One region of the Paenibacillus sp. FSL R10-2782 genome, then DNA from elsewhere that is predicted to be linked to it. Evidence: riboswitches for the same ligand, from Rfam matches in the RefSeq annotation. Region 1 holds a riboswitch; the other holds the start of a gene.

The links. Region 1 has a riboswitch for ZMP and ZTP ahead of NST83_RS04560 (bifunctional 5,10-methylenetetrahydrofolate dehydrogenase/5,10-methenyltetrahydrofolate cyclohydrolase). Riboswitches for the same ligand answer to the same signal wherever they lie in the genome.
Region 2: another riboswitch for ZMP and ZTP. It lies ahead of NST83_RS23065 (TIGR01440 family protein); the one in region 1 lies ahead of NST83_RS04560 (bifunctional 5,10-methylenetetrahydrofolate dehydrogenase/5,10-methenyltetrahydrofolate cyclohydrolase).

The regions. Positions count from the first base shown of each region.
Region 1 is NZ_CP151951.1:1,000,673-1,013,180, reverse strand. It holds gene NST83_RS04600 (RtcB family protein) at 1-818, opposite strand, end outside; gene NST83_RS04595 (Gfo/Idh/MocA family oxidoreductase) at 1,015-2,016, opposite strand; gene NST83_RS04590 (Rpn family recombination-promoting nuclease/putative transposase) at 2,210-3,118, opposite strand; gene NST83_RS04585 (deoxynucleoside kinase) at 3,325-3,966, opposite strand; gene NST83_RS04580 (deoxynucleoside kinase) at 3,963-4,586, opposite strand; gene NST83_RS04575 (response regulator transcription factor) at 4,768-5,367, opposite strand; gene NST83_RS04570 (sensor histidine kinase) at 5,364-6,497, opposite strand; gene NST83_RS04565 (fatty acid desaturase) at 6,570-7,625, opposite strand; ZMP/ZTP riboswitch at 7,845-7,929, shown strand; gene NST83_RS04560 (bifunctional 5,10-methylenetetrahydrofolate dehydrogenase/5,10-methenyltetrahydrofolate cyclohydrolase) at 8,044-8,910, shown strand; gene NST83_RS04555 (cyclodeaminase/cyclohydrolase family protein) at 8,907-9,542, shown strand; gene NST83_RS04550 (stalk domain-containing protein) at 9,710-11,215, shown strand; gene NST83_RS04545 (carbohydrate ABC transporter permease) at 11,377-12,204, opposite strand; gene NST83_RS04540 (sugar ABC transporter permease) at 12,216-12,508, opposite strand, start outside.
Region 2 is NZ_CP151951.1:5,051,986-5,064,493, reverse strand. It holds gene NST83_RS23080 (L-threonylcarbamoyladenylate synthase) at 1-601, shown strand, start outside; gene NST83_RS23075 (manganese efflux pump MntP family protein) at 838-1,398, shown strand; gene NST83_RS23070 (low molecular weight protein arginine phosphatase) at 1,433-2,017, shown strand; ZMP/ZTP riboswitch at 2,096-2,177, shown strand; gene NST83_RS23065 (TIGR01440 family protein) at 2,460-3,047, shown strand; gene glyA (serine hydroxymethyltransferase) at 3,172-4,422, shown strand; partial or broken gene NST83_RS23055 (sugar ABC transporter permease) at 4,503-4,736, shown strand; gene upp (uracil phosphoribosyltransferase) at 5,144-5,773, shown strand; gene wecB (UDP-N-acetylglucosamine 2-epimerase (non-hydrolyzing)) at 5,882-7,051, shown strand; gene NST83_RS23040 (AtpZ/AtpI family protein) at 7,222-7,476, shown strand; gene NST83_RS23035 (ATP synthase subunit I) at 7,469-7,849, shown strand; gene atpB (F0F1 ATP synthase subunit A) at 7,879-8,703, shown strand; gene atpE (F0F1 ATP synthase subunit C) at 8,808-9,032, shown strand; gene atpF (F0F1 ATP synthase subunit B) at 9,142-9,630, shown strand; gene NST83_RS23015 (F0F1 ATP synthase subunit delta) at 9,627-10,172, shown strand; gene atpA (F0F1 ATP synthase subunit alpha) at 10,192-11,706, shown strand; gene atpG (ATP synthase F1 subunit gamma) at 11,953-12,508, shown strand, end outside.

The DNA of each region.
Region 1 (12,508 bases):
CGGACTACAATCGTGTCACGTCCATCATGCTGCTCTTTCCATGCGTAATTATGGTGATTATGCACGGCAAAGTCCGCTTCGGTGCCCATTATACCAAGCACCTGATCTATCACATAATCCCGTCCCGCATAAGCATAACGTCCGGCAAGCCGCATCGCACGGTAGTACATATCCCCCAACTCACTATTCATGTCCAGCAGCACTGGCGGTTGATCCATATGCTCTCCCGGCGCTTTTCCGAGAAACTCCCGTCCTGCCGCCAAGTTTAGAAATCCGCTTGCTGTTTTATGTCCAAAGCCCCGGCTTCCAAAATGGTTCGCAATCCAGACCTGACCTGTCGCTTCCTCCACGAATACGTCAACAAAATGATTACCACTCCCCACCGTACCCAACTGGTCTCTTGCCAAGGATTTCAGCTTGTCATGCTCCCGTTTCCCAATCGCAGCATATACCGCCCAATCCGGGTCATCGAACAGCTCATGATCTACCTGAACCGCATTTATACGGCCTACGCCAAAGGAAATATGACGTGCAATTTCATCCATAATGAATGAAATACGCGGCAAAACATCTGCTGCGAACAGCTTGGTTCTAACCGCCTTATTTCCGCATCCGATATCATACCCGACACCTGAAGGTGAAATTTGTCCGTCATATACCATCACGCCGCCAATCGGCTGACTGTAGCCTTTATGATGATCCGCCATCAGCAGCGCCTGAATCACATTACCGTTCTCGGCACAAATACGGGCTTGAGATAATGCTCCTGCATCAGGTGCTCCCCATACTCGTACTCCATTGATTTCTTGATAAGCCACCGTTTCATCCTCCTGTATTTAACTTCATATTCAAACGTTGAACTTGTTATTAGCATTATGTATGTTTTACCAGCTTTCGAACAGGGTGAAAGTATTACAAGCACAGCAACAGATGTCCCGTAAGAAAATGAAAAAGATATCCATGCAGCCAATAAGGCTGTAGGATATCTTTTTTTAGGTGGAAGTATTTAACAGACTAATGTGCAGACGTATTTTTCAAATCCGCTTCAAATCGAAGACCAATCTGCTGTCTTGCATCCTCCATCACTTCGGCGACTGCGAGTGAACACTCCAGTGAATTAATGGAGCTATTACGTTCTCCGCTTTTAATCAGATCAATAAACTCCTGAATTTCATAATACATCGGTTCACGGGTCTGTGCTTTCGTCAGATCCTCAATCGTGCCGTCCCGATAATGAATTTTCACCTCATACGGCTGGCTTATTTTGTCGATCACCATCGTTCCATTCTCACCCTGAATTTCAGCAGGCAAATATGAATCGGTAATCTTGGAGTGCATGACGACGGCGTCCATATCCGGATATCGCATAGCGATGCTGCCTTCCCCATCTACACCAGAAGACAAGAGCACGCCAACCGCACGAACTTCCTCCGGTTTGCCGAACAATGCCACCATAGGATACAAGCAATAAACCCCAAGGTCCATCAATGAACCATTCGAAAAAGCCGGATTAAAGGCATTCAACACTTTTCCTTGCTTAAAAGCATCAAAACGTGATGAATATTGACAATAACTTGCAAAATAACGCCTAACACGGCCTATTTTATACATATGGTCTTTAACAATTTTAAAGTTTGGCATAAGCGTAGATTTAATGGCCTCCATTAGCAAAACATCATTGTTGCGCGCAGCCTCAATCATGCTCTGCACCTCCGTTGCATTGGAGGCAAACGGCTTCTCACACAGTACGTGCTTTCCGTGATTCATACACACAATCGCCTGCTCCGCATGCAAGGAGTTGGGACTGGCAATGTATACGGCATCCACCTGATCACTTGCAGCCATTTGCGCTAAGTCTGTAAATACCTCCGGATGGCTGTTGTTCTTGGCGGCAAAAGCTTTGCCTTTATCCTCTGTTCGTGAGTATACCGCCGTCAGGGCAAATTCGTCCGTCTCTACCGCGGCTTGAATAAACCTCTCCGTTATCCAGTTGGTTCCAACAATACCAAAACGTATCACAGTATCCCATCCTTCCCCGTGAGTAATTTACATTTAAAATATGTATCCATTCTCGCATTCTAGCCTAAGCTTGTCCACTATACAGTTAAGCATACTTCGTCCTTAGAGATAATCTATTCGACAAAAAAAGACTGCGGTCATCAGCCAATTCATTCTGATTGTACCACAGTCCTTGTATGTTGTTTCTGATTTATACTTTCAGCGAACGCACCTCTGACTCGGATAAGCCAGATGCTTTTACAATCACTTCAATTTCAAGCCCCATATTCAGCATATTTCGTGCGATTTCAATTGCCTTCTGGCGCTCTCCTTCAACTTTACCTTCTGCTTTACCTTCAGCCTTCCCCTCTGCCTTACCTAGTTTCAAGCCTTCCTCCCTTGCGCCTTCGATCATGGAAGCCTCATCATGCAGGTACTTTTGTCGGGCTTCATACTGTAAACGCGCCTCTTTATCCTGACTTAGAAACTCCAGCGTAGTCATCGCCTTTTTCAAACCGGGTTCATTCATGGCTAGTACCTCCCATTGAGATGGATTACTTCCCTTTAGAAACAGAAGCCAGTTGACCAAGCCACCGCTACCAGCCGGAATCTCGTGCTCATCCAGTTTGGGCAGTTCCAAAAAATGCAACTCCATATCATCACTAAACGGGATGCCCGTACGGTCCTCTGCCAAATGAAACACATTATGATAACGGCTGTTCCGTAGGAAGGAATAATTCAAAATGTTGATCGTTACACACTTTCTCAGCAGCTTATAGGATTGGCCTTCGTACAATTGTCCTGCATACTGCTTACTCCAATAAAACAAAGTTCGTTTATCCATGTCATACTTATTGAAAAGCTGCATCTCCACATTAATGAGCTGACCTTCCGACGTTCTGGCCCGAATATCCAAAATAGACTGCTTATCACGCGGTGCGTCCTTATCCGTATACGGATTCAAAAGTACAATTTCCGTTAATGGAGGTTTCCCCGCTTCCTCAAAGGTACGATTTAGAAAAGTTAAAAGCACATCACGATTTTCCTCGCTTCCGAAAATGCGCTTAAACAAAAAGTCATTGCGGGGGTCCAGCATTTCTACCACTAGAATCAGCTCCATCTGCTCATATTATACCACGACAATGAATAAGAAAGTACAATAAAGAACATACGTTCTCATATCCATCAATCAAAATATACCAGCTTCATGACCGCCAATCCATATTCCTAATGGATCATTTTCAGCGTGCTTACCTGCACAGATGTGCAAGGCTTTTAGAAATGTGTACCACAAAAAAAACCGTCCTCACGGACGGTCAACAATTTTTATTTTTTAGAAATTACCTTGCCTACCTCTACCAAAATGGCATCCATAGAAGCGGGATCATGCACGTCATATTCATCAATGTTTAGACGCAGCACAGGACAGGCATCGAACTCGTTGATCCAGTTGGAGTATCTGCGATACATTTGCTCCCAATAAGATCGCTCGGTCTGGATTTCCATTTCACGACCGCGCTCCTCGATCCGGCTCAGTATGGATGGCAAGCTGCCTTCCAGGTAGACCAGCACATCCGGGTGCGGGAAAAACGGTGTCATCACCATCGCCTCAAACAGACTGGTATACGTTTCATAATCCGTAGGGTTCATCGTCCCCTGATCGGCATGCATTTTCGCAAAAATTCCTGTGTCCTCATAAATCGAACGGTCCTGCACAAAGCCTCCACCGGATAAGAAAATATTTTTTTGCTCCTTGAAGCGCTCGGCCAGAAAATAAATTTGCAGATGAAAGCTCCATCTTTCGAAATCGTGATAAAACTTCTCCAGATATGGATTATGATCTACCTTCTCCAGGGAGGTTTTAAAGCCCAGGCGTTCAGCCAAAGCAGCCGTTAGTGTGGATTTCCCCACACCTACCGTGCCCGCTACCGTAATCAGGGCATTCGCGGGAATGCTGTATTTATTCATTGAATAAGCTCCTTTACATCAGAAACAATCTGTTCAAATTGTGCTCGGTTTTCTACAAAATCAATCTCATTCCCGTTAACGGTCAATATCTTGGGAAAAGGAGCCTGTTTGGCGAGAAATTGTATGCCATTATCATAATCGGTGATGAGCTGCTCCAGATATGCCGGGTCCATCTCCTGTTCAAAGGAGCGCGCCCGTTTGCGGATTCTGCCCAGCAACGTATCCAAATCGGCTTTAATGTATATGATCACGTCCGGCTTAGGCATATCGTCGGTGAGCAGATGATAGATTTGGCGATATTTTTCAAGTTTCACACCCTTTAGGGTCCGCTCAGCAAAAATGAGGTTTTTATAAATATGATAGTCGGAAATAACAGGCTGTGCCTTCTCGATATATTGCAGGCCGGTATCCTCCAGTTGCTTGTACCGATTGCAGAGAAAGAACATTTCCAGTTGGAAGCTCCACTCATCTATATTTTGATAAAATTTATTGAGAAACGGGTTCTCCTCGACAATCTCTTTAATAATCGGCATATGCAGCTCCGTTGAAAGCATGGAAGCCAACGTCGTTTTCCCTGCTCCGATCGGCCCTTCAACAGCTATAAATGGGGCTTGTTTCATGTAGTTCCGTTCCTCCTTGTACTTCGGTCCATCCCATGGATAGCTATCCTATTGTATCACAAGGAAGTAGGCTAAAGGCATATACTTTCTCTTATGTATCCTCCGATAAAACAACAAAACAGAGACGCTATATCTTCCTTCATAGCTCCCCTGTTTCTCCTTGAACATTTATGCCTTACGCTTATTTAAACCAGCCTTTTTCATTAAAACGCGTAATCGCCTCAATTCGATTGCTGACACCCAGCTTATCCAGAATGACTGAAATGTAATTACGCACCGTCCCTGTCGTCAGGTACAGCTCACCGGCAATCTCTTTAGTGTTCTTCCCGTCAGCAATGAGCGCCAAGACGGTCTTCTCACGCTCAGTCAGCGGGTTAACTTCGGCATAAGCATCATCGACCAGCTCTGGAGCATAAATGCGACGGCCTGCCATAATACTTCGAATCGAGGAAGCCAGTTCTTCACTGGGACTGTCCTTGAGCAGATAACCGTGCGTACCTGCCTTGATAGCCCGTTCAAAATATCCGGGACGGGCAAACGTGGTCAGAATCAGCACCTTGCAATTCAAGCCTTTGAGTTCCTCAGCCGCATCCAATCCGCTTTTGATTGGCATTTCGATATCCATGATGCATATATCCGGCTGATGCAGCTTGACCAGCTCTAAAGCCTCTTCCCCGTTGCTTGCTTTTCCGACTACTTTCATGTCCTCTTCCAAGTCCAGCAGGGAGGCCAAAGCACCCAGCAGCATACGCTGGTCTTCCGCAATGACGATTCGAATCATGGCCCCACCTCCTCATTTGGCTTTTCAGTGATATTCGGCACTTTTATGATCAGGGCCGTTCCCTGATCTGAACGCAGTTCCATACAGCCGTTCACAAATTCGAGCCTTTCCTTCATCCCTTGCAAACCATTCCCCCGAAAGGCTGCACTTTCTCCCGTAACGCCGACTCCATTGTCCTGAATCCGAAGGGTCAGCTCCTTACGAGAGGGCTCAATGGTAATGGAGCAGGCTGTAGCGCCACTGTGCTTCACCACATTGGTCACCGCCTCTTTCATACACATACTAAGCACATTCTCGTTCATTAAAGACGTATGCTCCAGCTTCGGATCGCCCTCCAAGGTGAATTCAATGTGAGCTGCCTTTAAAATCTGCCGAATACGCAGTAATTCATCCTCTAATCGCATACCTCGCATCTGTGTGACCATTTCCCGCACTTCTTTTAACGCACTTCTCGCCGTAAGACGAACATCGTTAATTTCAGCGTGAGCCCGCTCCGGGTACTGATCCATCAGCTTGCCAGCCAAATCACTTTTCAGCCCGATGAGTGACAGCTTTTGACCGAGAGTATCATGCAGGTCGCGCGCAATTCTTTGCCGCTCCTCCAGCTTAATCAATTCCGATATTTTCTTATTGGCATCCTCCAATTGCACTTGAAGCCGATCACTTTTATTTCGGTTAAAAGTGGTTATCGGAATCAAGATTACACCAAGCAGATTCAGCAGAATAAAAGGAAGCTGCTTAATAAAAACAGGATCTTGGGCTACGAAGCCGTAATTGATCAATCCAATGGTACAGACCATCAGAACAATATACAGTGTAGTGAATGCGGCCTTGCTTTTGATATTACCGATCAGAAAAGCGATAAATATCGAGAAATACATATAGCTGAATAGCAACGTCATGGTAATGGATATCGCAATTTGTACACTCGTCCAGAAGTAGATCAGCCACCCCCGAGAGACAAAAGCCAGTACATAACAAGCAAAAAACACTAAAATAATGATGGTACCCAGCACAATATGGCTTGTAGATGAGGAGCTAAAATAATAGAAGGGCAGGATATAAAAGACAACCCATACATACGGGTTAAGTCCCGTATTTCTTTGAAAAATCTGATACCATTTTTGCATCCTGCCCACCCTTTATCATTTCACTTATTTAGCTTATATCCCTTATCTTATCATACCGTGTTTCGTACAAAGTTATTTTCTTTCCGTACTCACAACAGGTGTGGGGACGGGTTTCGTAACAGCAACACGTTTGCTGAGCAACGGCTTCACCTGTTTAAAGGTCAAAAAGGTTTTCGTGCTTTCATCCCAAAGACGAAACTTCAGGGATTGCAGACTGCTACTCACTGTGATGGTGGTCGCTTTTTGCAGCAACGGTGTCGCTTCATGTGCCTTCTCCAAATTGTAATTTGGTACCTTCGGGCTCAAGTGATGAACGTGATGGAAGCCGATATTGCCCGTAATCCATTGTAATACCTTAGGAAGCTTATAGTAAGAGCTGCCTTCTACGGCTGCGTTAATATAGCTCCAGTCTTCATCATGCTCAAAATACGAATCCTCAAACTGATGCTGTACATAGAACAACCAGATACCGAGCGCACCCGATACAAAAAAGATAGGTGCCTGTACCAAAACAAAAGCTTGCCAGCCGATGGCCCAGCACAACAGTGCGTACAAGATAACTAGAGATATATTCGTTACATGCGTATTTATTCTTTCCTTACGTTTCGCCGTTTTTGTATTAAAGCGATAGGAAATCAAAAAAGTGTAGATCGGACCGAGTACGAACATAACCCATGGATTCCGGTATATCCGATAAGCCAGCCGTGTCCATACAGAAGCTTCTGCATATTCTTCCACCGTAAGCACCCACATATCACCTGTGCCTCGTTTGTCCAGATTACTGCTGGTTGCATGATGGATCGCGTGGCTATTTTTCCATTGATCATACGGACAAAGCGTAATAATACCTGTAATCGTGCCCACAATGCCATTCAGCTTGCGACTTTTGAAGAACGATTGATGACCGCAATCATGAAAAATGATAAACGTCCGTACGACAAACCCGGAAGCAATAATCGTAATCGGAAGGGTCAGCCAATACGATACCGACAGACTGAGATAGGCGGCATACCATAGCAGGATCAGTGGACCCAGAGTGTTAATGAGTTGCAGAACGCTGGATTTTGTGTTTATTTTCTCGTAGGGAGCCATATTTTTTTTCAATTGGGCTAATGGGAGTTGTGTCATACTTAATGTTGATCCTCCTTTAAAATGACGCCCATACCTTGATCTCGTCAGGCGTACATGTTGGTCTAACCTCAGTATAAGGGGATACCTGTGTTCGATGTAGTCATAAACGTCAGTTCAGGAATATGACATTTGTCATATAGGCAAATAACATGACCTCTTTGCCAAATGTTCACGGGTTTCTTTTCGGAAGATTATTTGTTAAAATATAAGATAAATAACGCTGTATGTGACTGGCGAAGTCAGTGGAATCAACCACGAGGGAGCATACAATGAAAGCGTGCCGTTCGCCTGGGAGAAGTATTTGCAGAGGATTCGTCTGTCGTGACGACCTTGTGCAAATACTTTTTTTCGTTTTACAAGACCATAAACACCCTGTTGATTCCATCATGCGATAAATTCAGAGGAGGTTCAGACTATGGCTATCATTATGAAATCCAAAGAAGCAGCTGAGCAAGTGTATGCATCGATCCGTAACAAAGTAGAACAAATGAAACAGCAAGGGCATCGCCCTCATTTGGCAACACTGTTGGTAGAAGGTGATCCGGCCTCTGCCTACTACGCCCGGACCAAGCAAAAAATAGCGGAGAAGCTGGGCATCTCCTTTCATCTTCATACCTTTGACCGCCATGTAAGCGAAGCTGAACTCCTTCACCTGATCGGCAGCCTGAACGAAGCCTCTCATGTTCATGGTATTATGCTGGAATTGCCTCTTCCCCAGCATCTATCCGCCTCAGCGATTAAACAATCCATCGCCCCGTACAAGGATATTGATGGAATTACCCCAGGCAACAAGCTGGCTACCGTTACAGGTGAAAGCGGATTGTATCCCGCTACGCCTCAAGCCTGCATTGAGCTGCTCAAACATTACGGTCACACATTGGCAGGCAAAAATGTCACCCTTGTCGGCATAGGACAGACGGTGGGACTTCCCCTTTTTCACATGCTGCAAAGAGAAAATGCCACCGTTACCGCCTGTCATGCAGGCACACGTGATATTGCGGAGCATTTGAGCCATGCAGACATTGCCTTCGTTGCAGTCGGTTGCCCTGATGTGATTACACAGGATATGGTTCATCCCGGTTTGATTTTGGTAGATGCGGGAATTAACGAGACGCTGGAGGGAACAATAGTGGGGGATGCTGCTTTAGACGTTGGGGAAAAGGTACATGCCATTTCTCCGGTTCCCGGCGGTGTCGGCACATTAACAACTGCGATTTTGTACAAGAATCTGCTCAAAGCAATAGATCTGCAACAATACTCCAGAGAGGTGGCCTATTCATGAGTGAACTGTCGTGGAGCGATTCCATCGGACATTTTCTAAGAGAGGCTGGAAGTGCAGCACCTACTCCCGGCGGAGGAAGTGTATCCGCACTGGCAGCGGCACTGGGCGCGGCTATGACCTCCATGACCGCCAGCCTTACCCAAGGAGAAAAGTACGCGCATGTTCATGGTCAAATCACTGAAGTGATTCATAGCATGGAAAATCTGTCTGCGCGCTGTGAGGAACTGATGACCGCAGATATTCAATCCTTTGAACAATACATGACCGTATTGCGCTTGCCCAAAGAAACAGACGAAGAAAAACGCTATCGTACCCATTCCCTACAGACCGCGGTGATCGCCGCCATTGAGGTGCCGATGCGTTTACTGGAAGTATGCCGGGACGGAATGCAGCGTGCCTACAGTATTGTGGAACTGTCCAACAAAAATGTCATTTCTGATCTCGGCATAGGCGCGATTCTGTTCGAGGCTGCCGCCCAATCCGCCCTGCTCACCGTTGAAATCAACCTTGCTTCACTGAAAGATTTGGATGCCAAACTCGCCTATGAAGCGAAAACGGCTGCGCTCATCCATGAAATTGGACAAATCAAAGCGCAAACCTTATTGATCGTACGCAGCCGAATAACGGGCTAAAAAACAACCTCCAAATCCACACTAAGCGTGGGTTTCTGGAGGTTATTTTATTCGAATAGATGTGTTTTGGAAAACTTTTCTATATATTCTTCGTCTATTGATAAAGAGATATTCCCCAAGGCGTTATTTTCACCTTATATACATTGATGAAGAAATGAGGAAAACGCATGAAAAGACGTACTCTGTTAATCAGTATGATCGCGTTGTTATTGTTCAGTTCCAGTGCATGGGCGGCCGAAGATGAATCGACGTCCCGTATTCGCTCCTATGATTCCGGGAGTCTGATTCAATCCGATGGGAGCTTGTGGTTATGGGGCTATAATCAATCCGTACCGACTCGTGTAGAGGATAAGCCAAACGTCGTCAGAACATATTCGAATATAATCCATGAAGGCGATCTGGTATTTACCTTACAGGATCATTCCGCCTGGTATGTGCCAAGAAATAATATTTCTGAACCCGTAAAATTCAACTCTCTGGAAGGACTACAGAACATCGTAGATGTGCGTAGCTTGAATGATCATGTACTCGCCCTAAGCGCCGAAGGAACCGTATCATCTGCTGATCGAATCGAGAATGATAGCAACTTTGCTCCTTTTCAAACCCTATCCGGCATCGACGAGGTTACAGAATTGGATAGTTACTATGAAGAAAGACCGCAATATGAGGAACGCTGGCTCTTCTTGAAGAAGGACGGAAGTGTATGGAAAAATACAAGGTCCTTGCAGGGCTTCGAGCCTGTTCCATCATTAAAGGATACTACTGCTATCTCCAAAAACATAGCCTTAAAGAAAGACGGTACTGTATGGACATGGCCCAAGGTATTTGAAAAAAATGCTACCCCCTCCGAAGCTTTATCTGCATCGCAGATTCAAGCCTTATCGGACATCAAAATAATTAAGACCAATGGGAGTTCCAATCTCGCGATTGATCGACAAGGACGGTTATGGTTCTGGGGTGAAACGGTCACAGGTTACTCGGATAGTACAACCTATCACAACGAAAATAACCCTGTATTGTTAACAGGTATAAAGGATGTTAAAGACGTCTTTATCGTTGAACGCTCTATCCTTGCACTGACGACAGGCGGGAATGTATATGAAGCGTCCTTGGAAGGTGAGAAATTATCGTCCACTGTCCCTTTTAAATTACTCGCCAAAAATATTCAAAGCATCCAGGCTGGATTACGGCATGTGATCATGCAAAAAACAGACGGCACCCTATGGGGCTGGGGGGTCAACAAACATGCGCAGCTTGGCATAGGGGATTATGAATTTCTCTACAGTACGCCGGTTCCTGTACAAAAGCCGATTCTCGTCCTTCTCAATGATACACCTGTCCCCCTAAGTAACGGTGTCATTACCCGCAACGAGCAGGCGTTTATTCCCCTTCGTTCTGTTTTTGACAAGCTGGGGGCCGAGGTCACTTATGATTTTAACAGCAAAATAGCGGAAATTAATCAGTCTAAAACAGGAGCCAATCCCGTCTCTCTGCAAATTAATCTTAAAAACGGGCAGACAACGATGAACGGTAAAGTTGTGAAACTCACAAATCCTCCCTTCACTGTAAACGGCATTGGCTATCTTCCGCTCCGGCTGATCAGCGAGACGCTAGGGGCCAAAGTAGATTGGATTCAAAAAGAAGATACTATCGTAATTACGACGAAATCGTAAATAAAAAGCCAAACGTCCAACTGTGAATAGTCATAACCTGATCAGTCAAAATCCAGGATTGCACTTAACTTATCTCCATTCTTCATGCAGATTTGGCTAACCTCTTGGATTATCAAAAAAGGGATATCTGCCCTGTTCGGGTTCGATATCCCTTACCTTCGTTATTTGCCGCCCGTAAACGTGATTCCCTTAATAAAGTAACGATTAAAGAATGCATAAATAACAAGGATCGGCAGCGTAGATATCATGGAAGCCGCCATAATGTAATTCCAATAGCTGATATATTGGCCTTTGAACGTATTCAGTCCAAGCGGCAAGGTAAACATTTCAGGACTGGACATCACAATCAGCGGCTTCATAAAGTCATTCCATGACCCCATGAACACAAAGATGATCTGCGCAGCCAATGCTGGACGAGCCAACGGAAGAACGATGCGAAAAAAAGCGCCAAACCTCCCTAAACCATCAATCTCGGCGGCCTCTTCGAGTTCTTTCGGAAAGCTGACAAAAAACTGGCGCATCATAAAAATATACGTCGCGCTGATCATGGAGGGAATGATCATTCCTTGATACGTATCCAGCCAACCAAAGCCTTTCAGAATCAAGAAATTCGGTATCATCGTAACCTGAGCCGGAATCATTAGTACACCCAGGATGATGATGAACAACAGATTTTTTCCCGGAAAATTCAGGCGGGCAAGCGCATAGCCGGCCATAGAATTAAACAGTAGATTCAGCGCAGTAATCGCTACACCGATCATCAGGCTGTTCAACAGCCAGCGACCGAATAAGGGCTGCTGGATAAATATCATTCTATAATTGTCCAAGGTAAACACCTTGGGAATAAAACTGATTTTTCCACTCACGATTTCTTCCAACGGTTTGAATGACGACGACAGCGCCCAAAAAAACGGGACAAGCGTAACGGCAGCGTAACCGATGAGAATCAAATACAATATGATTTTCCCGATGCCTATTCGACGATTCATGATGCCCCTCCTTAGTTCAAAGATTCTTCCTTGGAAAATCTGCGTTGGATTAGCGTTGCCAGCAAAATGATCACGGCCAAGGTCATCGCCAGCGCAGCGGCGTACCCCATCGTACCCAGGTTTTTAAAGGCATATTGATAGATTAGCAGAACGACGGTAAGCGTCGAGTTGTTCGGACCGCCTGATCCCGCCGAGAAAATATAGGATTGGTCGAACAGTTGGAATGTTCCGATTAATCCCATAATGACGACAAAAGAGGTCACAGGCCTCAAACTGGGCATCGTAATGTTCCAAAATTTTTGGA
Region 2 (12,508 bases), 1.6 Mb from region 1:
ACAGCATGTGCGGGAGGACCTGGAGGGCCGCATCGGCGGCATTTTGGACGGTGGCCCCACGGGTGTGGGGCTGGAGTCCACGGTGGTGCAGGCCGGTGACGACGGAACCGTCACCATCCTGCGCCCCGGCGGCGTGACGGCCGAGCAGCTCGCTGCGGTCGCTCGCGCCGTCGAGCTGGACCCGGCGCTCGCCGCTGCTTCGCCCGGCGAGGACGCCGACAGCCCGGCACCACGCTCGCCGGGCATGAAGTACACGCACTACGCGCCGCGAGGCCGCTTAAGCGTAGTGCAAGGCCCGTCCTCCGCTGAGGTGACGGGCTGGATTCGCGCCGCGCTGGCGGAGGCGTCCGCGCGCGGGGAGCGCACAGCGGTGCTCGCGTTCGACGAGCATGCCGCTGGCTATGCCGGAGAGCGCGTTTACACGCTGGGCAAGCTGGACGCGCTCCATGAGGCGGCGCAGCGCCTGTACGGCGTGCTGCGCCGCTGCGACGAGGAAGGCGTCACCTACATCCTGGCGGAAGCCTGTCCGCCGAAAGGGCTGGGAGACGCCGTCATGAACCGCCTGCTCAAAGCGGCGGGCCATCGGATCGTCCGTCTCTAGGACGATCCGGGCATTTGTCCATAAATGTAGAGGCTTTAGATGGATTAGCCTTTTAGCATAGTCGTCCGTTTACTCTAGACCGCATGACAGACAGAAAGGATGTTCGATAATTAGCCTTTTAGCATAGTCGTCCGTTTACCTATCCCGGTACAGGCGCGTTCACCGTATGCTTGTACTGTTTTGCCTCTTGTCCGCATAACGTGTACAAGAGCCGACGGATATTGGAGGGATGGAGTATGCTGGCAGCCTCTGCCCAAGCCGGGCAGATTGTAACGATTCTGGTCATGGCTGTAGCGCTGGGGATGGACGCGTTATCGTTGGGCGTAGGAATCGGCATGAAAGGGATACGCCTGCGGGACGTGCTGAGGATCAGTACGGTCATTGGCTTTTTTCACATTCTGATGCCATTGCTGGGTATGTTCACAGGCCATTATATGAGTTCTTTACTTGGCCATGTGACGACCTACTTTGCAGGGGGATTACTCATCCTTTTGGGCGGGCATATGGTTTATAATTCCTTCAAAGGTGACGGGGTACAGGTGCTGGACCATCGTTCATCCTTGGGTCTTTTGCTATTTGCGCTTGGAGTGAGCGTCGACTCCTTTTCTGTTGGGGTGTCACTTGGCATGTTCCAGAGTGATTTGGTACTGACCGTTCTGGTGTTTGGATTTTGCGGGGGAGCGATGGCGATGCTGGGGCTGCTGCTAGGCCGCAAGGTCAGCCGCAATCTGGGAGACTATGGAGAAGCGGTGGGCGGTGCCATTTTACTGGCGTTTGGCATTATGTTTATGTTTTAATTATATATTATTTCAACATAAGGGGGTGAAGACGTTGAAACATATTTTATTCGTATGCACAGGGAACACCTGTCGCAGTCCGATGGCTGAAGGGATGCTGCGCAAGCTGTCTGCTGAGCACGGGCTAGGTTTGGAAGTGCGCTCGGCGGGAGTAGCCGCGATGGAAGGTACGCCTATTTCCCGACACGCTGAGGCAGTGCTACGTGACCACAATATCTCGGATCAAATCACCTCAACTCCTTTGAACGGCGGGCTTGCCGAGTGGGCACATCTAATTTTAACCTTGACCCAAGGGCATAAGCAGCACGTCATTCAGCGCTTTCCCCAAACGGTGGGCAAAGTGTTTACGCTCAAGGAGTATGTGGAGGACCAGGATTCGGTGCTGAATGATGTGCAGGAGCTAGATGGCTTGTACGCTTCACAACAACTGATAGGTTCGCTGGGTCAGGAGCTTTCGGCACGGGAGCGTGAGCGGATGATTGAATTGCGTCAACGTATTCCGGGCTTTGATATTTCTGATCCGTTCGGCGGTTCACGTGAAGATTACGATGTCACAGCTGCGGAAATCCGAACGGCGCTGCACAAGCTGGTGGACAAACTAAAGGCTTTGGCTGGATAAAGTTCGTATCACTCATCTATTTTGTACGGGATCTGTTGATTTTCGGCGGTTAATCCGTTAAGATAAGGTGGAAAAACAAGAATCCGGTGTAACTGGCGACAAAAGTGGGATTAACCACAATGGAGCACCGGATATACGGCCGGTCGCCTGGGCAAAAGAGCAAATCCACAATGGCTGTGGACTGCTCTTTTTTCGTATAGAGCTGGGTCCAGCCTCTGATAGCCTTCTGTCCAGACAAACGCCAATGATTCTTCCGTGTGCTGTTACTTCGAATATCCGAACCGGGAGAGGTCCTTTAAGCAGTTCTTCCATTTTTCCTGCTCGAAATCCGATTCATCGGCTATAATATAGTCAGATTGTGATATCAGGAGAGAGCGTGTTGAACATGGGGGATAAGCCCGTGCCTAGTCTCTGTAGGGCTGTTCAACCAAAGGAGGTTCCAATGGTAGGACAAATGGATCATGAGGCTACGCTTGAAGCACAGACCGCTTTTGTCGTGAAGGAAATAGCAGAAGCAGCCAGTCTCAAGGCTGGTCGTTTGTTGGTGATCGGCGTTAGCACCAGTGAGGTGGCGGGAAGCCGGATTGGCACGGCGGGAGCGCTCGATGTAGCTCAGCAATTGCTGGCTGGAGTGGAATCCGTGCGCAGGGCGTACGGTTTTGACGTGGCATTTCAATGCTGCGAGCATTTGAACCGTGCGCTGGTCGTTGACCGGGCCGTGCTGGAGCGGCTGGGACTGACGGAGGTTGCTGCCGTCCCCGTTCGTACGGCAGGCGGATCTATGGCTGCCGCCGCCTATCGTGCGCTGGAAGATGCATGTCTGGCGGCGAATGTACAGGCACATGCGGGGATAGACATTGGCGAGACGCTCATCGGTATGCATATGCGGCCAGTTGCTGTTCCGTTTCGTCCAAGTCTTCGCTGGATTGGCGAAGCGCGTGTGACGGCGGCGTTCACTCGTCCTCCGCTCATTGGCGGACAACGAGCGGTGTATAGTCTGGAGCAAGAAGGCGGCGGAAGCTGTGACTAGCATTTGCATTTTGGTTTGGACAGCATGTTTGTATCTTTTTTGTATTGATGATGAGGTACCCAACTGAGGAGCAGGCGCTTGCCTGTATACCTGACAATTGACCATGGAGAGGGAGTAATCAATCATGATGGAACATCTGCGTAAAAGTGACCCGGCAGTGCTGGAAGCAATGGGACTTGAACTGAAACGACAACGCCATAATATCGAGCTAATCGCATCCGAAAATATCGTCAGTGAAGCGGTAATGGAAGCGATGGGCTCTGTACTGACGAATAAATATGCTGAAGGTTATCCAAGCAAACGCTACTACGGTGGCTGTGAGCATGTGGATATCGTCGAGGACATTGCACGCGACCGTGCCAAAGAACTGTTCGGTGCAGAGCATGCTAACGTACAGGCTCACTCGGGAGCGCAAGCGAACATGGCAGTATATCTGGCAGCTCTTAAACCTGGAGATACCGTACTGGGTATGAACCTGGCACACGGTGGCCATCTGACACACGGAAGTCCGGTTAACGCCTCCGGCTTGCTGTATAACTTTGCCGCTTACGGCGTACGTGAAGACAACTTCCGCATCGACTATGATGAAGTGCGCAAGGCAGCCTTCAAGCATCGCCCTCGTCTGATTGTAGCTGGAGCGAGCGCGTATCCGCGTACCATTGATTTTGAAGCCTTCGCTTCCATTGCCAATGATGTGGGCGCTCTCTTCATGGTCGATATGGCACATATCGCGGGTCTGGTGGCAGCGGGTATTCATCCAAGCCCGGTTCCGCATGCTCAATTTGTAACAACAACGACACACAAAACGCTGCGTGGTCCGCGTGGAGGTCTGATTTTGACTCGCAAAGCGTGGGCGCAAGCGATTGACAAAGCTATATTCCCAGGTACTCAAGGGGGGCCGTTGATGCATGTGATTGCATCCAAAGCCGTTGCCTTGGGTGAAGCGCTCCAGCCTTCCTTCAAAACCTATGCGCAAAACGTAGTTCGCAACGCTCAGGTACTGGCTGAGACATTGCTGGCTGAAGGCATTAACATTGTATCCGGCGGTACGGATAATCATCTGATGCTGCTGGACACTCGTAGCTTGAACATTACTGGAAAAGAAGCGGAGCATGTGTTGGATTCTGTGGGCATCACGGTGAACAAAAACGCGATTCCTTTCGACCCGACCAGTCCGTTTGTTACTAGCGGAATCCGCATTGGTACACCTGCTGCTACATCCCGTGGTATGGATGAAGAGGCTATGGTCAAAATCGGTAAAATCATTGCCGAAACTCTCAAAAATCCAAAGGATGATACGGTATTGTCCAAAGCCAGCCAAGCTGTTGGCGAACTGACAGACAAATTCCCGATTTATCCAGGTGTTCAATACTAATCAATCTGTTTGTTTAATAAGGCTGTCTTTCTTCCGTAATCCGGAGGGGAAACAGTCTTTTTTTTGATTTCTAGCGATTCTGTCTGTTTCTGGCGATAGCCTGGTCCTTTAATGCATTTGAGTTGAATTTGGCGCTGACAAAGGGTGAATCATTAAGTAGAAGGAGACCGTTGCGTTGGACATATATAATGAAGCGTTTACAAATAAACGGTCATAGATTGGGTACTGCTAAATCCATTATTTTCTTTATCATCGTTGCATTCATTACCAGCATTCAGTTGTGTCTGACAAAGAAAAGGGAGGTCGAAATGTAATGGGAAAAACATCAAACCATAATTTGGCACATGGGCTGCTGAAATCCTAAAGTCTGATGCTGTATTAAGACACAAAGGCTGTTGGTTTAGGCAGGGAGTCCGAAATTTAAAAGGTTTTGACGGTCAAGTGCCATTAGATCCTTTTTTATGCACTTTTTGTATGACAAAAGTCACTCTTGAAGTGGGCGAAGTATGCATTTTACTTATCATATCTTCCTCTTGACAAAAGGTTGCGGTGGCAGGTGTTAAATCAATCAAGGGAATGTTATAATAAACAGGATTTACAGGCACGCATTGCATCTGTGCTTATTTGGTTTGTACAAATAGGTTACATAGATCCTTTCCATACAGGATGTTCGATATTCTGGTGCGAGAGAACGTGACGATAATACCGGAGGGAATTTATCATGGCAAAACTGGTGGTTTGTGATCACCCTTTGATCCAACACAAACTTACATTTATCCGCGATGTGCGGACCAACACCAAGGATTTCCGCGAACTGGTGGATGAAGTAGCAACATTGATGGCTTATGAAATTACGCGGGATATCCCGCTGGAGAGCATTACGGTGCAGACACCGGTTGCTGAGACAGAAGGCAAGGTTATTTCCGGTCGCATGCTGGGTCTCATTCCAATCTTGCGTGCAGGCTTGGGGATGCTGGATGGCGTTGTCAAACTGCTGCCAGCAGCAAAGGTAGGGCATGTGGGACTGTTCCGTGATCCCGAGACATTGCAGCCTGTGGAATACTACACGAAGCTGCCTACAGACGTGACAGAGCGTGAATTGATCGTGATTGATCCGATGCTGGCAACAGGCGGCTCGGCGATCGCGGCTATTGATGTGCTGAAAAAGAGAGGCTGCACCCAAATTAAAATGATGAATTTGATTGCCGCTCCCGAGGGGGTCAAGGCTGTTCAGGATGCCCACCCCGATGTAGATATTTATGTTGCTGCACTGGACGAGCGTCTGGATGATCACGGCTACATTATTCCTGGTCTTGGTGACGCGGGAGACCGTTTGTACGGAACCAAGTAAACGGCCTCTGGTCATTCGGCACAATATATGGGCGTTACGGACAAGTCGTTTTTCATAAAAGAACGATCTTGGAGTCGGGCGTTTATTTTGAAAAGGGGTTCAACAGAAATGTCCAAAATCAAAGTGATGACTATTTTTGGCGTGCGTCCGGAAGCGATTAAGATGGCTCCTCTTATATTGGAGCTTCAACGTCACCCCGAGCATATCGAGTCTGTAGTATGTGTAACGGCTCAACATCGCCAAATGCTCGATCAGGTTCTGGAAGTATTTAATATTCACCCAGACTATGATCTGGATGTGATGAAGGATCGTCAGACGCTTAATGAAATTTCGATCCGTGTGCTTCAAGGATTGGAACCTGTGTTACGTGAGGCAAAGCCTGATATCGTGCTCGTTCACGGGGATACGCTGACGACTTTCCTGGCCAGCTATGCGGCCTTTATGCAACAGATCGAAGTAGGGCATGTGGAAGCGGGCTTGCGGACGTGGAACAAGCTTTCTCCGTACCCTGAGGAAATGAACCGTCAACTGACAGGAGTGCTGTCGGATCTTCATTTTTCTCCTACTTCTTTATCTGCTGGGAATTTGCGGAAGGAAAATAAGCCTGAATCTCGAATATATGTAACAGGCAATACCGTGACTGACGTATTTCAGTATACGGTTCGTCAGGATTACGAGCATCCGGTGTTGGAATGGGCTAAAGGCAAGCGTCTGATTCTGATGACGGCACACCGTAGGGAGTCCCAGGGTGAACCACATCGCCAAATTTTTAGTGCGGTCAAACGAATCGCAGACGAGTTTGAGGATATTGCTATCGTGTATCCGGTTCATCCGAGTCCGGCTGTGAAGGAGCCTGCATTTGAGATTTTAGGCAACCATCCGCGTATTAAGCTGATTGATCCCCTGGATGTGGTGGATTTACACAACTTTTATCCGCACACTCATCTCATACTTACTGATTCGGGTGGTCTTCAGGAGGAAGCACCTTCATTCGGCGTGCCTGTACTGGTACTGCGTGATACGACTGAAAGACCGGAAGGAATTGAAGCTGGCACACTGGAACTGGTGGGTACGAGTGAGGAGAACGTCTACAATCGGACCAAGGCTCTTTTGACGGATTCTGCATTATATGAGTCTATGAGTCAGGCAGCAAACCCTTATGGCGATGGACGAGCTTCGGTAAGAATTGTCAATGCTATTTTGCACCATTACGGTGTTCGATCCGAACGTCCTGAAGAATTTCACACAATGTTCACAAAAGGTGTCCGCACCACATAATCATCCTTACAGGGTAAGCATACAGTTAAACTGTACGGTTACCAAGGGGTACGGCATTTTAAGATGCTTTGTCGGCTGATTTTATACTTTAGGGCACTAAAATATCTCAATTGACAAAGCATCTTATATTTAAGTAAAATGGACTGGAATTGCAGGGGTGACATGGAAAAGTGGTCAAACCTTCCAAGCAAAACAACAACCGAAATAACACCGGAAATGCCTTCAAGGCAATTGGACTGGTGAGCGCTATCGGCATTGATTTGGCTGTGTGCACACTGGGGGGTTTTTATGCCGGAAAGTGGCTAGACGCCAAACTTGGTGGTTCCGGAATTTGGATTGGCGTAAGCGTTCTCGCAGGCTTGGTTGTAGGCGCATTGAGTATTGCCCTTGTGATCGGAAAGGTATTGAGGGATAACCATGAGTGAGATGACCCGAATGCAAAAAATGTTATGGATCGTAGCGCTTTGTATTATGGCTCTGTGTTTCCTGGTCTCCGCCTTCATGCCCCAACATCGTGACATTGCTCACGGAATCATTCTGGGAACGGGAGTAAGCTGTCTTAATGTGCTGTATATGGCCTACAAAATTCGACAGGTTGCGAGTGCGGCCGCCGGTGAAGGCAAGAAGAAAAGGGTGGGCATCGGCTTTGGAGTTCGTGTAGCGACCTCTATTTTGGCGGTAGTGCTGGCGATAGAATTCCCGGCCTATTTCCATGAGATCGCTGTAATGGCAAGCCTGGTAACTGGCCAGTTTCTTCTTTTAATTATAGGCATCATATTCGCGCTTCAGGAAAAATGATGGCTCAACTGAGAAAGGGGTGAGAAAACATGTTGCATGAATCACCGATTATCGAATTGGGCGGGTTTAACATTGACTTGTCCGTCATTATTATGCTTTTTGTAACTTGTGCGATTGTGTTTGGACTGGCTTTTGCTGCAACGCGCAATTTGTCTGTGGACAATCCAAGCAAGCTGCAAAACTTTATGGAATGGGTCGTTGAATTCGTTCAAGGACTGATTACCAGCACGATGGATTTGAAAAAAGGGAAGCCGTTCCTCTCCTTGGGGATGACGCTGATCATGTTCATTTTTGTCGGAAATATGCTGGGCTTACCATTCGGTATTGTGACCGATTTCGATAATACGCAAAGTGCCCAAGTATTTGGACACCAAATCATTCCAGTCAAGGAAGCGTTAGAACAAGCACAGGCGGCTCATCCGGGCGAACCTGCCCACGTGGGTGTCAGCTGGTGGAAATCACCTACCGCAGATGCAGGGGTGTCCATTGGTCTGGCATTGATGATCTTTGTGCTGGTTCATTTTCTGGGAATGTTCCGTAACACCAAAGCTTATTTCAAGCATTACCTTCAGCCATTCCCTTTCTTTTTGCCAATTAACCTGATTGAGCAATTCTCGAAACTTTTGACACATGGTATGCGTCTATTCGGTAATATCTTTGCCGGCGAGGTTTTGATTAGTGTGCTGCTGAAATTGACAGCAATTGGCGTTGGAGGGTGGATTGCTTCCGTATTGGGGCTGATTGTATGGCAAGGATTCAGTATCTTTGTTGGCAGTATTCAGGCGTTCGTCTTTACCATTTTGACGTTCGTGTATATTTCACAGGCAATTGATACGCATGAAGAAGAGCATTAGGTAATTTCAGTTTCCGGTTTTTAGTTAAGTTCAGGAGTGCGCTTCGCTCTTAACTGCAAATACATGTACAACACAAATACACATCTCTAAGGAGGATTTTTAAAATGGGAGCTTGGGCATTAATAGCAGCAGCTATCGCAGTAGGTTTGGGTGCGCTCGGCGCAGGTATTGGTAACGGTCTGATCGTAAGTAAAACAGTTGAAGGTATTGCTCGTCAGCCAGAAGCAAAAGCTTCATTGCAAACTGTTATGTTTATCGGTGTAGGTCTGGTAGAAGCACTGCCAATCATCGGTGTCGTCCTGGCATTCATTTTCTACGCAGCAGCTTAATTGAATGGAAGCAAGGTTTGGCGGGGAAGGCACAGCCATCCGCGCCTTCTTTGTTGCTTGGCTTAAGAGATAACTAGGACTGACGTTCACCGGAAAGGAGTGACTTCAATTGAGTTTAAATTGGACAAGTATCGTTTTTACTGTAATTGCATTTTTGATCTTGTACTGGTTACTGACGCGTTATGCATTCGGCCCTCTCTTTTCCGTTATGGAGAAGCGGCGTCAGCTTGTATTACAGCAAATGAATGAAGCGGCACAGACGCGTGAACAGGCTGCTGCCTATGTTGAGGAGCAAAAGCAGGCTCTCCAACAGGCACGCAAAGAAGCCTACGATATTATTGAGCAGTCGAAACAAACAGGTAGCAAGCAAGCGGAGCAAATTATCGTTCAGGCCAAGGACGAAGCTGTCCGCCTGAAAGACGAAGCTGTTCGTGAGATCACGAGCGAGCGCAATAAAGCAGTTGCCGAGCTGCGCAGCGAAGTGGGCCGGGCTTCGGTACAAATCGCTTCCAAGCTGATTCAAAAAGAAATCAAAGAAGACCAAGTCCAGGGAGAGCTTGTCGACCAGTACCTTAAAGAGGTAGGAGGCAAAGCATGAGCCGGGATACGGTAGTTGCCAAACGGTATGCGAAAGCTTTGTTTGAAGTGGCGGAGCAAGAGCAAACCATTATGGAGACCGAGCAAGAGCTGCGTGCTTTTGTAGAAGCTGTCTCTGGAGATGCTGAAATCCGTAAGTTCATCAACTCTCCTAACATTACGGAAGCGGTCAAGCTTCAGGTTCTGGCTAACAGTTTTGAGGGCAAGCTGTCTGCCCCGCTGATCAACACGATTAAGCTGTTGATCCACCGCAGCAGAGCAGATTTGTTCGAATCTCTTCTCGCCGGATACCTCGATATTCAGGAGTACAAGCTGGGACTTGCCCATGCAAAGGTGTATTCCACTTATGCGCTCAGTGAGCAGGAAAAAACAGCGGTAGCCGAGCAATTCGGAGCCCGTGAACATAAAACAATCCGTGTGGAAAACATAGTGGACCCGAGTCTGCTGGGCGGATTGAAAGTGGTTATCGGCGATACGCTGTACGACGGTAGTCTGGCCGGCAAGCTGGATCGTCTTGAGAAATCCTTTAACAGACGAGTATAGAAGATAGGGGTGAACACACTTGAGTATCAAACCTGAAGAAATCAGTTCATTGATTAAAAGTCAGATTGAACAATATAAAAATGATATTGAGGTCGTTGAAGTCGGCACTGTTGTTGAAGTCGGCGACGGTATTGCCCGCGTCTACGGACTGGAAAAAGTCATGTCCGGTGAATTGGTTGAATTCGAAAACGGCGTTTTGGGCTTGGCGCTCAACGTGGAAGAAAGCAATGTTGGTGTTGTTATTCTCGGTCAATTCTCCGATATCCGTGAAGGCGGTCAAGTGAAACGTACAGGTCAGATCATGCAGGTTCCTGTAGGGGAAGCATTGATCGGACGTGTTGTTAATCCGCTGGGACAACCAGTTGACGGTAAAGGCCCGATTGCTACAACGGAATTCCGTCCGGTAGAAAGCCAGGCTCCAGGCGTTATGGCCCGTAAATCGGTACATGAGCCAATGCAGACGGGGATTAAAGCTATTGATGCGATGGTTCCGATTGGTCGCGGTCAACGCGAGCTGATCATCGGTGACCGTCAAACAGGTAAAACCTCTATTGCGATTGACGCGATTTTGAATCAAAAAGGCAGCGGCATGAAATGTATTTATGTTGCCATCGGCCAAAAGCAATCTACGGTAGCCCAAGTCGTTGAAACCTTGCGTCGTCATGGTGCTTTGGAATATACGATTGTCGTTACAGCGGCAGCTTCCGAGCCATCACCATTGCTCTATATCGCACCTTACTCTGGCTGCGCTATGGGTGAATACTTTATGTACAAAGGCGAGCACGTATTGGTTGTATACGATGACTTGACCAAACAAGCGTCCGCTTACCGGGAACTTTCCCTGTTGCTGCGTCGTCCACCGGGCCGTGAGGCTTACCCAGGTGACGTTTTCTATCTGCATTCCCGCTTGCTGGAACGTGCAGCGAAGCTGAATGACGAGTTAGGCGGCGGATCGCTAACTGCGTTGCCATTCATCGAAACACAGGCATCCGACGTATCTGCCTATATTCCAACGAACGTTATTTCCATCACAGACGGACAAATCTTCCTCGAAGCTGACTTGTTCTATGCAGGACAACGTCCAGCGATTAACGTAGGTATTTCTGTATCCCGTGTAGGTGGTTCGGCTCAGATCAAAGCGATGAAAAAGGTTGCAGGTTCCCTGCGTCTGGATCTTGCCCAATATCGTGAGCTTCAAGCGTTCTCCCAATTCGGTTCCGATTTGGACAAGTCCACCAAAGCTCGTCTGGATCGCGGCGCGCGTATGATGGAAATTTTGAAACAGGGTGTTAACCAGCCGTTGGCTGTAGAGCAACAGGTTGTGAGCTTGTACACTGCGGTAAAAGGCTTCCTGGATGATATTCCTGTAGCAGACGTGAAACGTTTTGAAAAAGACTTCCTTTCTTATATGGAGTCTGATCATCAAGATATTCTTCAATCTATTCGTGATACAAAAGACTTGGTACCTGATAACGATGCGGCTCTCAGAGCAGCTATCGAGAAATTCAAAAAATCATTTGCCACGTCGGTTTAATACATTGGAATTTGCCAGTTTATGACGAGAAGTGTCCTAAGGAAGCGTGCCCTCCGGGCTGTGGCTTCCTTGGCATGTTTTATCCTCAATAACTGGCCCTGTATGATTAGTTCGGCTGGACTGTTCTTCATCATGGACGGCCAGATATCCAGAACCAGTTTACGAAGTTAGCTTTGACTTTGTTAAAGCTAAGGGTTTGCTTACGAAGTAGCTTTGGCTTTGCCAAAGCTTGAAGGTGGTGAAATCATGGCAAAAGGTATGCGCGAGATTAAACGTCAGATCAAAAGTGTGCAGAGTACGAAGCAGATTACGAAAGCAATGGAGATGGTAGCTGCATCCAAGCTTAGAAAAGCTCAGGAGAAGGCTGAGGCGGCTCGTCCTTATTCGGAAAAGCTTAGGGAAGTTGTGACCAGTATTGCTGCGGGGTCAAACAACGTTAAGCACCCGATGCTGGAATCGCGTCCGGTCAAAAAGACGGCATATCTCATCATTACATCTGATCGTGGTCTGGCTGGTGGTTATAATGCCAACATTTTGCGGCAGGTTACACAGACAATTGCGGAACGTCACCGTTCACAGGATGAATTTACAATTTTCATTATTGGACGAAAAGGACGGGACTATTTCAGACGCCGCGAATTTCCTATTGCCGAGTCGGTAACAGATCTGTCAGATACACCTGCTTTTGCAGATATCAAGACGATTGCCAACAAAGCTGTGCAGGGCTTTGAGCTCAAGGAATTTGATGAGCTGTATCTATGCTATAACCGCTTTGTTAATGCATTGACTCAGATTCCGACCG